DNA from 2 places in the Paraburkholderia sp. SEWSISQ10-3 4 genome. Region 2 is predicted to be linked to the other one. Evidence: predicted binding sites of a transcription regulator. Region 2 holds the regulator's gene; the other holds the start of a gene.

What was found. Region 2 encodes LexA, which represses DNA repair genes until DNA is damaged. Its sites were predicted from a motif close to ACTGTATNNNNATACAGT; they were not measured.
Region 1: the regulator LexA is predicted to act here: its motif matches at 2,793-2,810, upstream of recA (recombinase RecA).

What each region holds. Positions count from the first base shown of each region.
Region 1 covers NZ_JALPRI010000008.1:129,172-135,139, reverse strand. Annotated here, with positions in the region: gene M0D68_RS18075 (MFS transporter) at 1-100, opposite strand, end outside; gene M0D68_RS18070 (sensor histidine kinase) at 330-1,868, opposite strand; gene M0D68_RS18065 (response regulator transcription factor) at 1,878-2,657, opposite strand; gene recA (recombinase RecA) at 2,891-3,967, shown strand; gene recX (recombination regulator RecX) at 3,978-4,901, shown strand; gene M0D68_RS18050 (DUF2889 domain-containing protein) at 5,087-5,836, shown strand; gene sucC (ADP-forming succinate--CoA ligase subunit beta) at 5,833-5,968, shown strand, end outside.
Region 2 covers NZ_JALPRI010000004.1:466,954-472,921, forward strand. Annotated here, with positions in the region: gene M0D68_RS13280 (sulfate ABC transporter substrate-binding protein) at 1-1,018, opposite strand, end outside; gene lexA (transcriptional repressor LexA) at 1,334-1,984, shown strand; gene M0D68_RS13290 (hypothetical protein) at 2,044-2,394, shown strand; gene M0D68_RS13295 (DUF2939 domain-containing protein) at 2,558-3,199, shown strand; gene M0D68_RS13300 (universal stress protein) at 3,350-3,817, opposite strand; gene nodI (nodulation factor ABC transporter ATP-binding protein NodI) at 4,092-5,006, shown strand; gene M0D68_RS13310 (ABC transporter permease) at 5,072-5,899, shown strand.

The DNA.
Region 1 (5,968 bases), on a different contig from region 2:
CGTACCACTCGAAAACCGTACCCAGCGACGACGCGAAGATCACCCGCTTCTCTTCTTTCGTCATTGGCACGTGCGAGATTTGCCCGCCAACGGTAGCCATATGTTGTCTCCAATATTGATATGTGCACGCGGTCCGCCGGCAAAGGCGTTCCCGTGAAACCGATTATTGGAGTGGAAACTTACGGCGTACTGACGTGGAGGGGTGAAATGGCAGTTTCCGGTGTGCGGAGGGAAATCCCATCAAAATTCAGCAACTGGCGGTTAAGTTCTTATAATTTTTGACAAACGTCTCTCAATATGGCGCCGGATCAGCGTGGGTTTTTGCGCTCTTAGGGTAAGTCCCGTGCCCGTTCGAGCACGTGCAAGCTGACACGCACGAGGGTTCCGGCAAGCCGCGGGGAGGTTTGATAGACGTTATCGTCAATGCTCATCTCCCCGCCGTGCATCGTCGTGATCTCGCGGACGATCGCAAGCCCGAGGCCGCTGCCGTCGCCTTCGCGGCCGAGAATCCGGTAAAAACGCTCGACCACCCGCGAGCGCTCAGCCACCGGAATGCCGAGCCCGGTGTCTTCTACTTCCAGATGCACGAGTCGCGCGGACACGTCGTGCCGCACCCGCACGGTGATCCGCCCGCCAGGCGGTGTGTAGCGGATCGCGTTGTCGATCAGATTCGACAGCATTTCCCGCAGCATCACCGGATTGCCGTCGACTTCAACCGGTTTTTCGGGCGCTTCATAACCGAGGTCCATCTGCTTGGCAAGCGCGGCCTGAACCCAGTCGCGCACCGCGCTGCGCGCTACTTCGGTCACCTCGACCGGCGTGAAAATCTGGCCCGACATCCGGTTCTCCGCGCGCGCCAGCGCCAGCAACTGGGTGACGAGGCGCGCCGCGTGCTCGGAGCTGGTGGCGATCTGTTCGAGCGAGCGGTGGACTTCCTCGGAGGCATCCTGGCGCAGCGCGAGCTCAGCCTGGGTGCGCAGGCCGGCAAGCGGCGTTTTCATCTGATGCGCGGCGTCGGCGATAAAGCGCTTCTGCAGTTCCATGTTCTGTTCGAGGCGCGTCAGCAGGTCGTTGAACGACGTCACCAGCGGCTCGATTTCCGGCGGCGCGCGGCGGGCTTCGAGCGGCGACAGATCGTCTGGGCGGCGCGCGCGAATATGCGCCTGCAGGGCGTGCAGCGGCGCGAGTCCACGCGACAGGCCGAACCACACCAGCAGGATCGCCAGCGGCAGGATCACGAACTGCGGCAGGATCACGCCTTTGATGATGTCGTTGGCAAGCTGGCTGCGCTTGTCGAGCGTCTCGGCGACCTGCACCAGCACCGGCTGGGCGCCGGGTGTCTGCGGAAACTCGACCGTCGTATAGGCGACGCGGATATCGTTGCCGCGCAGCACGTCGTCACGGAATTCGACGAGACCCGGCGGCGGCCGGTCTTCCTCGTGCGGCAACGGCATGTCGCGCTCGCCGCCCACCAGTTCGCCGCGCGTACCGAGCACCTGATAAAACACGCTGTCGACATTGTCGGCGCGCAGAAAGTCGCGGGTGGAGTCGGGCAGCGACAGCTCCGCCACGCCGTTGATCGGATGGATCTGGCGGGCGAGCACGTAGGCGTCGGTTTCGAGCGCGCGGTCGAACGGGCCGTTGGCGATCGACTTGGCGACCAGGTAGGTGACCGCGAGGCTCATCGGCCATAGCAACAGGAGCGGCGCCAGCATCCAGTCGAGAATCTCGCCGAACAGCGAGCGCGGGCGCGCTTCGGCGGCGGCTTCGGTCTCGTCGGGCGGGGCGAACGGATTGGCGTAGCGCTCGTCGCGCACCTCGTCGAGGTCCGCCGCGTGCGCCGTGGCGCGATCTGCGCGTGCGGACATGGAGGCCCTCTATTTGAAGTGGTGGCTCGCGGGCATCGCGGCCGTGGAGGGCGAAGCGGGCGGCTCGGATTCGGCGGGCGGATTGGCGCTTGAGCTTACGTTCGCGTTCACGTTCGACGGCAGGGCGGCTTTCTCGAGGCAGTATCCGAGGCCCCGCACAGTAATGATGCGTACGCCGCTCGGCTCGATCTTCTTACGCAGCCGGTGCACGTAGACTTCGATCGCGTTATTGCTGACTTCTTCGCCCCATTCGCACAGATGGTCGACGAGCTGTTCCTTCGACACCAGCCGGCCGATCCGCTGCAGCAGCACTTCGAGCAAACCGAGTTCGCGTGCCGACAGGTCGATCACCTGCTCGTTGACATAGGCAATCCGGCCAACCTGGTCGAACGACAGCGAACCGTGCCGCACCACCGTCGGGCCGCCGCCCGCGCCGCGCCGGGTCAGGGCGCGCACGCGCGCCTCGAGTTCGTTCAGCGCGAAGGGTTTGGCCATGTAGTCGTCGGCGCCGAGATCGAGGCCTTTAACGCGCTCGTCGACGCTGTCCGCCGCCGTGAGGATGAGCACCGGCACGGTCGAGTTGCGGGCGCGCAGGCGGCGCAGCACCTCGAGCCCGGACATGCGCGGCAGGCCCAGATCGAGGATCAGCAGGTCGAAAGTTTGCATCGACAGGGCGGTGTCGGCCTCGACGCCGTTCTTCACATGATCAACGGCATAGGCCGATTGGCGGAGTGATCGAACCAGACCGTCCGCGAGTATGCTGTCGTCTTCGGCAATCAGAATTCGCATGGTGCGCAAGCCTGGCCTTGCCGGCACCTTGGGGTGTCCCCCCGGCGCACAGCGGTCTCCGAAAATTATTGTGGGTAGTTGGGCAGCGCGACAGTAAAAATGCGCGTTCGCATGAGAATCGCGCTTGCCAAAACTACTGTTTTTTTATACAGTGTCTGAGTTTCGTGTGCTGTCCGTGAAAACTGGGCTGCACATCTGCCTCAGACGCCGTTCATCATAGCAAAGGACGATTCATGGAAGAAAGCAAGAAAGGCTCGGCTGGACTGACTGCTGAAAAGAGCAAGGCACTCGCTGCCGCGCTTGCGCAGATCGAAAAGCAGTTCGGCAAAGGGTCGGTCATGCGGCTCGGCGCAGGTGAGGCGGTCGAAGATATCCAGGTGGTCTCAACGGGATCACTCGGCCTCGATATCGCGCTGGGAGTCGGCGGTTTGCCGCGTGGCCGGGTGGTCGAAATTTACGGTCCGGAGTCGTCCGGTAAAACCACGCTGACGCTGCAAGTCGTCGCCGAAATGCAGAAGCTCGGCGGCACGGCAGCGTTTATCGACGCGGAGCACGCGCTGGATATCCAGTATGCGGGCAAGCTCGGCGTGAACGTCAACGACCTGCTGGTTTCGCAGCCGGACACCGGTGAACAGGCGCTCGAAATCGCTGACGCACTCGTGCGCTCGGGCTCGATCGACATGATCGTGATCGACTCGGTCGCGGCACTCGTGCCGAAGGCCGAAATCGAAGGCGAAATGGGCGACTCGCTGCCGGGTCTGCAAGCGCGTCTGATGTCGCAAGCGCTGCGCAAGCTCACCGGTACGATCAAGCGCACCAACTGCCTCGTGATCTTCATCAACCAGATCCGTATGAAGATCGGTGTGATGTTCGGCAACCCGGAAACCACCACGGGTGGTAACGCGCTGAAGTTTTACGCGTCGGTGCGTCTGGACATTCGCCGGATCGGTTCGATCAAGAAGAACGACGAAGTGATCGGTAACGAAACGCGCGTGAAGGTGGTGAAGAACAAGGTTGCGCCGCCGTTCCGCGAAGCGATTTTCGACATTCTGTATGGCGAGGGCATCTCCCGTCAGGGCGAAGTCATCGACCTCGGCGTGCAGGCCAAGATCGTCGACAAGGCCGGCGCCTGGTACAGCTACAACGGCGAACGTATTGGTCAGGGTAAGGACAACGCGCGTGAATTCCTGCGCGAAAATCCGGACATCGCTCGTGAAATCGAAAACCGCATCCGCGAATCGCTGGGCGTGAACGCCATGGCGGAAGTGGCGACCGGTGCGGCCGCTGAAGTCGCGGGCGAAGAAGAGTAACCAGCACGTGATACGCAAGGGCCGGACGCCGTCCAACGCTGGACACAACGCGGACGGCCCGCGTGACGGTGGCGACGATTCGTTCGAGTCGTCGTCCTCTTCATCGACTTCCCGGTCTACGCGGTCGTTTGGGCGGTCGTCGGGAAAGTCGTCTAGCAATTCCAGCAGTTCGTTCAGTCGTTCATCCGGTTCATCGTTCGGCAAGTCTTCTGGAAGCTCTTTCGGGCGTTCCACCTCACGTTCGCCGCGTGATCCTGCCGGCAACGCTGCCCCCAGACGCTCATACACATCAGATCCCGATCCCTTTGCCGCAGCCGGCGAAGCCGATCCCTTCGAATCATTCGACGCGCACGATCGCGCCGCAGGTCGCCAGCCGCAATCTGATCCATCCGCGCAGGCTGACGCGGACCCGTCCGAAACCACCTATACCCGCTCGCGCCGCACGCTTGGCGAGGCGAAGCCGGAACAGGACGAGGCAAAAAAATCCCAACGTCCGGCCCGTTCGCTAAAAGGACGTGCGCTCGGCTATTTGTCCCGGCGTGAATACAGCCGCTCCGAACTGGCACGCAAGCTGAAGCCGTTCGTCGAGGAAACCGATTCGCTCGATACCTTGCTCGATGCGCTGGAAGCCGAAAACTGGCTGTCCGACTCGCGTTTTGCCGAAAGCCTGATCCATCGGCGCTCGTCGCGCTTGGGCGCGAGCCGGATCGTGGGCGAATTGAAGCAGCATGCGGTCGACCAAACACTGGTCGAAGAAGCCAGTGCGCAACTGCGCGAGACCGAACTGGCGCGCGCCCAAGCCGTTTGGCGGAAAAAATTCGACCGGCTTCCAGAAACTGCCGCCGAGCGGGCCAAGCAGGCGCGCTTTCTGGCATCGCGCGGTTTCTCGGGCGCTACGATCGGCAAAATTCTCAAAGGGTTCGACGAGGAGTGACGCGGCGGCTAGCTGCGCCATCCCGTTTGGCGCACAGCGCGTGCCGCATACCTGCGCGCTTCCCACTTTGAGATAGCGTCTGCCGCGCTCTCCGGCCTGCTGGGTGGCCCTGCGCATTCCGGCCTGTCTCAAATACCCAGTATGCTAAAATTCGTGGGTTTTCCAATCCGGCCTTTCCTTCCCGCATGCCGATCTCCCCGCCAGTATCCCGTCAGTTGCGCCATCGTCGCGCAATCAGAGCGGAAGCCTATGAGCGAGCCGATGGCCTGTGGGATGTGGAAGCGTGCTTGACCGACGAAAAACCGCGCGATGTGGTGCTTGCGTCGGGCGTCCGGCCCAATGGTCAGCCGATCCATGAACTCTGGCTTCGCATCACCATCGATCGCAAGCTCAACGTCGTCGACGCCGAAGCGTCGTCCGACTGGGTGCCCTATCCAGGGTTGTGCCAGGCCAGCAATCCCGCCTACCGTGCCCTCATCGGGCTCAATCTGTTCCACAACTTCCGTCGCGATGCTGCCCGTTTGCTGGCCGGCACGGCTGGCTGCACGCATCTCACCGAGTTGTGCGCGCTTTTGCCGACCGCCGCAATCCAGGCGTTCGCCGGCGACGTGTGGAACACCAATGACGACACGCCGGGCGAAGCGGCGAGTTCCGGGACCGAGCAGTCCAGAAGCAAAGACAGCACAGACGAGCATTCCAAAAACAAACCGCCATTCCAGTTGGGACGCTGCCACGCGCTGCGTTTCGACGGCGAGGCGGTGCAACAGTTTTATCCGCGCTGGTATGGCCGCGCTCCGTATACAGCGGATCGCGCGGCATCGTCAGGCGACGGGGCAGCCCGCCAGACAGGTGAGGGCGGCAACGCGTCCGGCATGAACGACGGCAGCGGAAACGAAGTTCAATCCAACTCTCAGACTGAAGGGAATCACGCATGAAGATTCACGAGTACCAGGGTAAGGAAATCCTGCGGAAATTCGGCGTCGCGGTACCGCGCGGCAAGCCGGTCTTCTCGGTGGATGATGCGGTCAAGGCCGCGGAAGAGCTCGGCGGCCCGGTATGGGTCGTGA
Region 2 (5,968 bases):
CGCCGTCGGCAAAGTGCGTCTTCTGCGCGTTCGCCCAGCCGCCGAACGAATCGTCCACCGTGTACAACTTCAGCTTCGGAAACTTCGACGTCAGCTCGGCCGGCACCTTGTTCGAACGCGGACGGTAGAAGTTCTTCGCGGCGATTTCCTGACCTTCCTCGCTGTACAGGAAGTTCAGATACGCTTCCGCCACCTTGCGTGTGCCGTGCTTGTCGACCACCTTGTCCACCACCGCAACCGGCGGCTCGGCCAGAATGCTCACCGACGGCACGACGATTTCAAACTTCTCCGGACCGAATTCCTTCAGCGAGAGGAACGCCTCGTTTTCCCACGCAATCAGCACGTCGCCGATACCGCGTTGCACGAAGCTGGTGGTCGCGCCACGCGCGCCCGAATCCAGCACGCCGGCATTCTTATAGAGCTTGCCGACGAATTCCTTCGCCTTCTGGTCGTTGCCGCCCGGCTGATGTTCAGCATAGGCCCACGCGGCCAGGTAGTTCCAGCGCGCGCCTCCCGAGGTCTTCGGATTCGGCGTGACGATCGACACACCCGGTTTGATCAGATCGTCCCAATCCTTGATGTGCTTCGGGTTGCCCTTGCGCACCAGAAACACGATCGTCGACGTGTACGGCGAGGCGTTGTCCGGCAAACGCTTTTGCCAGCCCTTGTCGAGCAGACCCTTGTTGGCCAGCGCGTCGATGTCATAGGCAAGCGCCAGGGTCACGACGTCCGCCTGCAAACCGTCCAGCACCGAGCGTGCTTGCGCACCCGAGCCGCCGTGCGACTGCTTGAAGGTGACCGTCTCGCCCGTTTTCGCCTTCCATTCCTTGCCGAATGCCTGGTTGACGTCCTGGTACAACTCACGTGTCGGGTCGTACGACACGTTCAGCAGCGTCGTGTCGGCTGCATGTGCCGGCGCCGTGACGCCGACCGCGGCGATCGTACCGACTGCGCCGAATGCGAGCGCCGCGATAAGTTTTCTGGTCTTGCCTGCCAGCCCCGTGCCCTGATGGTTCATGCCAACTTTCTCCGCGTTGTAGTCCGCTGAAACAGCGTGTGGTGTTGTTTTGCGTCGCGGTCACGTGCACATGAGCGCCAACTCGAAGGGCAGTCTATCGAAGAGCTTTCATCATTAAAAATAATGTTTCTTCATTCTTTAATACGCAAAAGTGGTAATGACGGCCGGATAAGGCGTTGCGGCACGAAAACGGGTGTTGGAGCGTCTATTTACGACGCTGGAACGCCACCCCGGGCCGCGAACTTAAAGTAAAGCTTGAATTGCGCGGAATACTGTATAAAAATACAGGCACCTGTTCATACATACAGTGGCGCCATGACCAAACTCACCGCACGACAGCAGCAGGTTTTCGATCTGATCCGCCGGGCCATCGAACGCACCGGCTTTCCGCCCACCCGCGCGGAGATCGCCGCCGAGCTGGGTTTCAGCTCGGCCAATTCGGCAGAAGAGCATCTGCGCGCCCTCGCCCGCAAGGGCGTGATCGAACTGGCAGCCGGCGCATCGCGCGGCATTCGCCTGCTGGGCGGATCCGAAGATTCGCCGTACCAGTTCACGCTGCCGCACGCCAGCATCATGCAACTGTCGTTGCCGCTGATCGGCCGGGTTGCAGCGGGTAGCCCGATCCTCGCGCAGGAACATATCTCGCAGCACTACGCCTGCGACCCGGCGCTGTTCTCGAGCAAGCCGGACTACCTGCTGAAGGTGCGCGGGCTGTCCATGCGCGACGCAGGCATCTTCGACGGCGACCTGCTCGCGGTGCAGAAGAAAAGCGAAGCCAAAGACGGTCAGATCATCATCGCGCGGCTTGGCGACGACGTGACGGTCAAGCGCTTGAAGCGCCGCCCGAACGGTATCGAGCTGATTGCCGAGAACCCCGATTACGACAACATCTTCGTTGAAACCGGCAGCGCGGAATTTGCGCTCGAGGGCATCGCCGTCGGGCTGATCCGCCCGGGCGAGTTCTAACCGCCCACTTGTACGCCAAACCCAAAGCTGCCCCAACGTTGAATCGCCTGGAGAGACTCATGGAACGCCTTGCCCGCCTGCTGCCTTTTCGCCAGTTCGGTCGTTTGCGTCATCTGCGCAAGCTGGTGCCGTGTTCGCTGATCGAGGCGTCCCCGGCCAGTTCTCCATCGCTATCGCTGTTCGACGCGCCCGTCGGCGTACTGGGCTTGCCGTCCTCGTTGCCGGCTTTTGCTCGCGTGTCGTTGAATTCGGGGCTGAATACGGCTGAACCCGCGCGTCGTGCGCCGGTGCGCGTGTATCACGGACCGTCGCGGCTGATCATGGTCGGCACGGTAGACGCCGTGTGCCGCATGATCGATCGTTGCATCGCAGATGAAGCCAACGTGCACGGCGCGGTGTTCGAGTCATAAGCTGCATTGCGCGTGCACCGCATTCCATTGCGGCTGTACGACGCGCGACACCCGGCGTAAGGTCGTTCACCTAGCCGCGCCCTCTCGGATATCGCATCGCCTGGGATCGTTTTTGCGTGGTCGCGGTCCACGTTAGATCACACCTGATGGAGAGTCCCACTCGATGGCAGTTTCAACACGCACGAAACGCAGCGCCGCCCGGCCACTGATCGTCACCTTGATTGTGATTGTGGTGATTGCCGCGTTGGGGTTCTGTTACGCGTCGCCTTACATGGCGCTGAATACCCTCAAACGCGCGGCGGATGCACGTGATGCACAAACCGTCAATGAATACGTCGATTTTCCCGCGTTGCGCGAGAGCCTGAAGCAGCAGGTCACCGGCCTGTTGACGCGCCGGCTCGACGTCCAAGGCAATGGCAATCCGCTCGCGGCGATTGGCGCGATGATCGGCGTGGCCTTGATCGGCCCGCTGGTCGACGCTTATGCAACACCCGACGGCGTCGCGGCATTGCTGAATGGGATGCCGCCGCGCGGCAACCCGGGTGAGCGCCCTCCTGTTCCGGCTGGCGCCGGAAATCCGCCGACCGCACCGGCGGCGGCGCCCGAACCGGCGCCTCCTGCTGCGGGCAATAATGGAAACAGCGCCACGCCACCCCAACCGCCGCAAACCACGGCGGGCTACCGCAGCCTTAATGAGTTCGTCGTCAGCTATCAGCATGGTGCCGGTGACGCGCGTTACTCGGCGATCTTGCGGCGCGAAGGTTTGTTCACATGGAAGCTGGCTGCGGTCAATCTGAACGAGTGATCACCCAGCGGTCGCTATCGATTTGAGCGTATGAGCGAATCGCGGTTTGGCCGAAGCGATCGCCGCGAACGCGGCGACTGTTCGGTCACGTGGCTCACTAAGATCATTCAACTCATTCAGCCCGGTCCACGTGCTTTGCCCCGCCTTGTGTCAGGCCGCCGCTGCTTGCTGCTGCTCCTGCGCGGAAGAGCACGCCACCAGAATGCTGCAAGAGACCCGGTCGAGCAGCGGAGTATTGCCCGCGCCCATCCACCATCGCGACAGGCCGGTGCGGCAACGATGGCCGACCACCACGAGGTCGACATGCAATTCGTTAGCGAGATTGGCGATCTCGTCGATCGGATGGCCAAACGCAAAATGCCCTTGCGCGGTCACACCGCGCTCGGTGAGCCAGTCCACCCCTTCCTGCAGGATGTCGCGTGCTGTTTTTTCGAAGCTGCCGCATGCCACATCGGTCAGCAGGCCCGCGCTTTGCGCAATGCTCGAGCGCATGTCGACCACTGATAGTAAGTGCGTTTCCGCCTTCAGATCCAACGCCAGGTCGGCGCCGCAACGTAACGCTTTGCGGCCTTCGCGCGAGCCGTCGTAGCACAGCAGGATTTTCTGGTAGCTCGCCATGATTTTTCTCCCATCCGCGAGGAACGCGGTCTGAATGAATCATGGTGCGCCGCAATTCAGGTTGCAAGGGATGGAAAACGCTAAGTGCGCCCTAAATAGGTGCGTGCTGGATTTGTGGCGGGTTTGGGCTGGGTTTGGGTCACTCCTGAGCTTTTGCCGCAGCGCAAGAAACGCCACCGGCGCATCCGGTGGCGATCAATTCCTCGCTGCCGATGCCATAGAATGAGCGGCCTTGCCGGCCATTTGCGTCTTTTCCCGGAGCCTCGATCGATCCATGTCTGCAGCCGCCATTGAATTCCATCAGGTTAAAAAAAGCTACGGCGATAAGACGGTCGTCGACGGACTGTCGTTTCATGTCAACGCCGGCGAATGTTTCGGTCTGCTCGGCCCGAATGGCGCGGGCAAGACCACCACGTTGCGCATGCTGCTCGGCATCGCTGCACCGGATGCCGGCACGATCCGCCTGTGCGGCGAACCGATTCCCGGCCGCGCGCGCGTGGCCCGAGCGCGTGTCGGCGTTGTGCCGCAGTTCGACAATCTCGATCCCGATTTCACAGTCCGCGAAAACCTGCTGATGTTCGGCCGCTACTTCGGTCTAAGCGCCTCGCAATGCCGCGCGATGGTGCCGTCGCTGCTCGAATTCGCGCGTCTCGAGAGCAAGGCGGATGCACGTGTGAGCGAACTGTCTGGCGGCATGAAGCGGCGCCTGACGCTGGCTCGCGCGCTCGTCAACGACCCCGACGTGCTGATCATGGACGAACCGACCACCGGCCTCGATCCGCAAGCACGCCACCTGATCTGGGAACGGCTGCGCTCGCTGCTCGCGCGCGGCAAGACCATTCTGTTGACCACGCACTTCATGGAGGAGGCTGAACGGCTGTGCCATCGCCTGTGCGTGATCGAGGAAGGCCGCAAGATCGCCGAAGGCGCGCCGCGTGCATTGATCGCTTCGGAGATCGGCTGTGATGTGATCGAAATCTTCGGACCCGATCCGGTTGCGTTGCGCGACGAACTGGCGCCGCTTGTCGAGCGCACCGAGATCAGTGGCGAGACGCTCTTCTGCTATGTGAACGACGCGCAACCCGTGCATGCCCGCCTCAAGCAACGCGCCGATCTGCGCTACCTGCATCGCCCGGCGAATCTGGAAGATGTGTTCCTGCGTCTGACTGGGCGCGAGATGCAGGACTGACGCGACTCGACATCGGCTCAGCTCGCAATCCTCTACAGCTATAACGACACGGCAAGAGACACGCAATGGACGCACGCACTTACGAACCACACGGCGAGACACCGCCGAAGCAGGAGACCTTCGCCGCTTTCCCGGCCAACGCCGTCAACTGGATTGCGGTGTGGCGCCGCAACTATCTTGTCTGGCGCAAGCTCGCGATTGCGTCGATGTTCGGCAATCTTGCCGATCCGATGATCTATCTGTTCGGCCTGGGTTTCGGGCTTGGGCTGATGGTCGGGCATGTCGACGGCGTGTCGTATATCGCGTTTCTTGCTGCCGGCACGGTGGCATCGAGCGTGATGATGTCGGCGAGTTTCGAGTCGATGTATTCGGGCTTTTCGCGCATGCACGTGCAGCGCACGTGGGAGGCGATCATGCATACGCCGCTCACGCTCGGCGACATTGTGCTTGGCGAAGTGATGTGGGCGGGCAGCAAGTCGATGCTATCGGGCGCGGCGATCATGCTGGTCGCGGGGGGTCTCGGCTACGCGAGTTTTCCGCCGATGTTGCTGGCGTTGCCGGTAATTGTGCTCACGGGGCTCGCGTTCGCGAGTGTGGCGATGGTGGTGACGGCGCTGGCTCCCTCGTATGACTTTTTTATGTTTTATCAGACGTTGGTGTTGACGCCGATGTTGCTGTTGTCTGGGGTGTTTTTTCCTGTTTCACAGTTGCCTGCTGCGGCGCGGGTAGTGACTGGGCTTTTGCCGTTGGCGCATGCTGTTGATCTGATTCGGCCGGCTATGCTGGCGCGGCCTTTTGATGGTGTGGTTTTGCATGTTGCCGTGCTGGTGGTTTATGCGGTGGGGGGGTTTGTTGTTTCGGCGGTTTTGTTTCGGCGGAGGATGATGAAGTAAGGTTTGGGGCCTGCGGCCGGGTTTTTGCCTGCGCGGCGCTTTTTGTCTGTGTTCTGGCTTTTGTGCCTT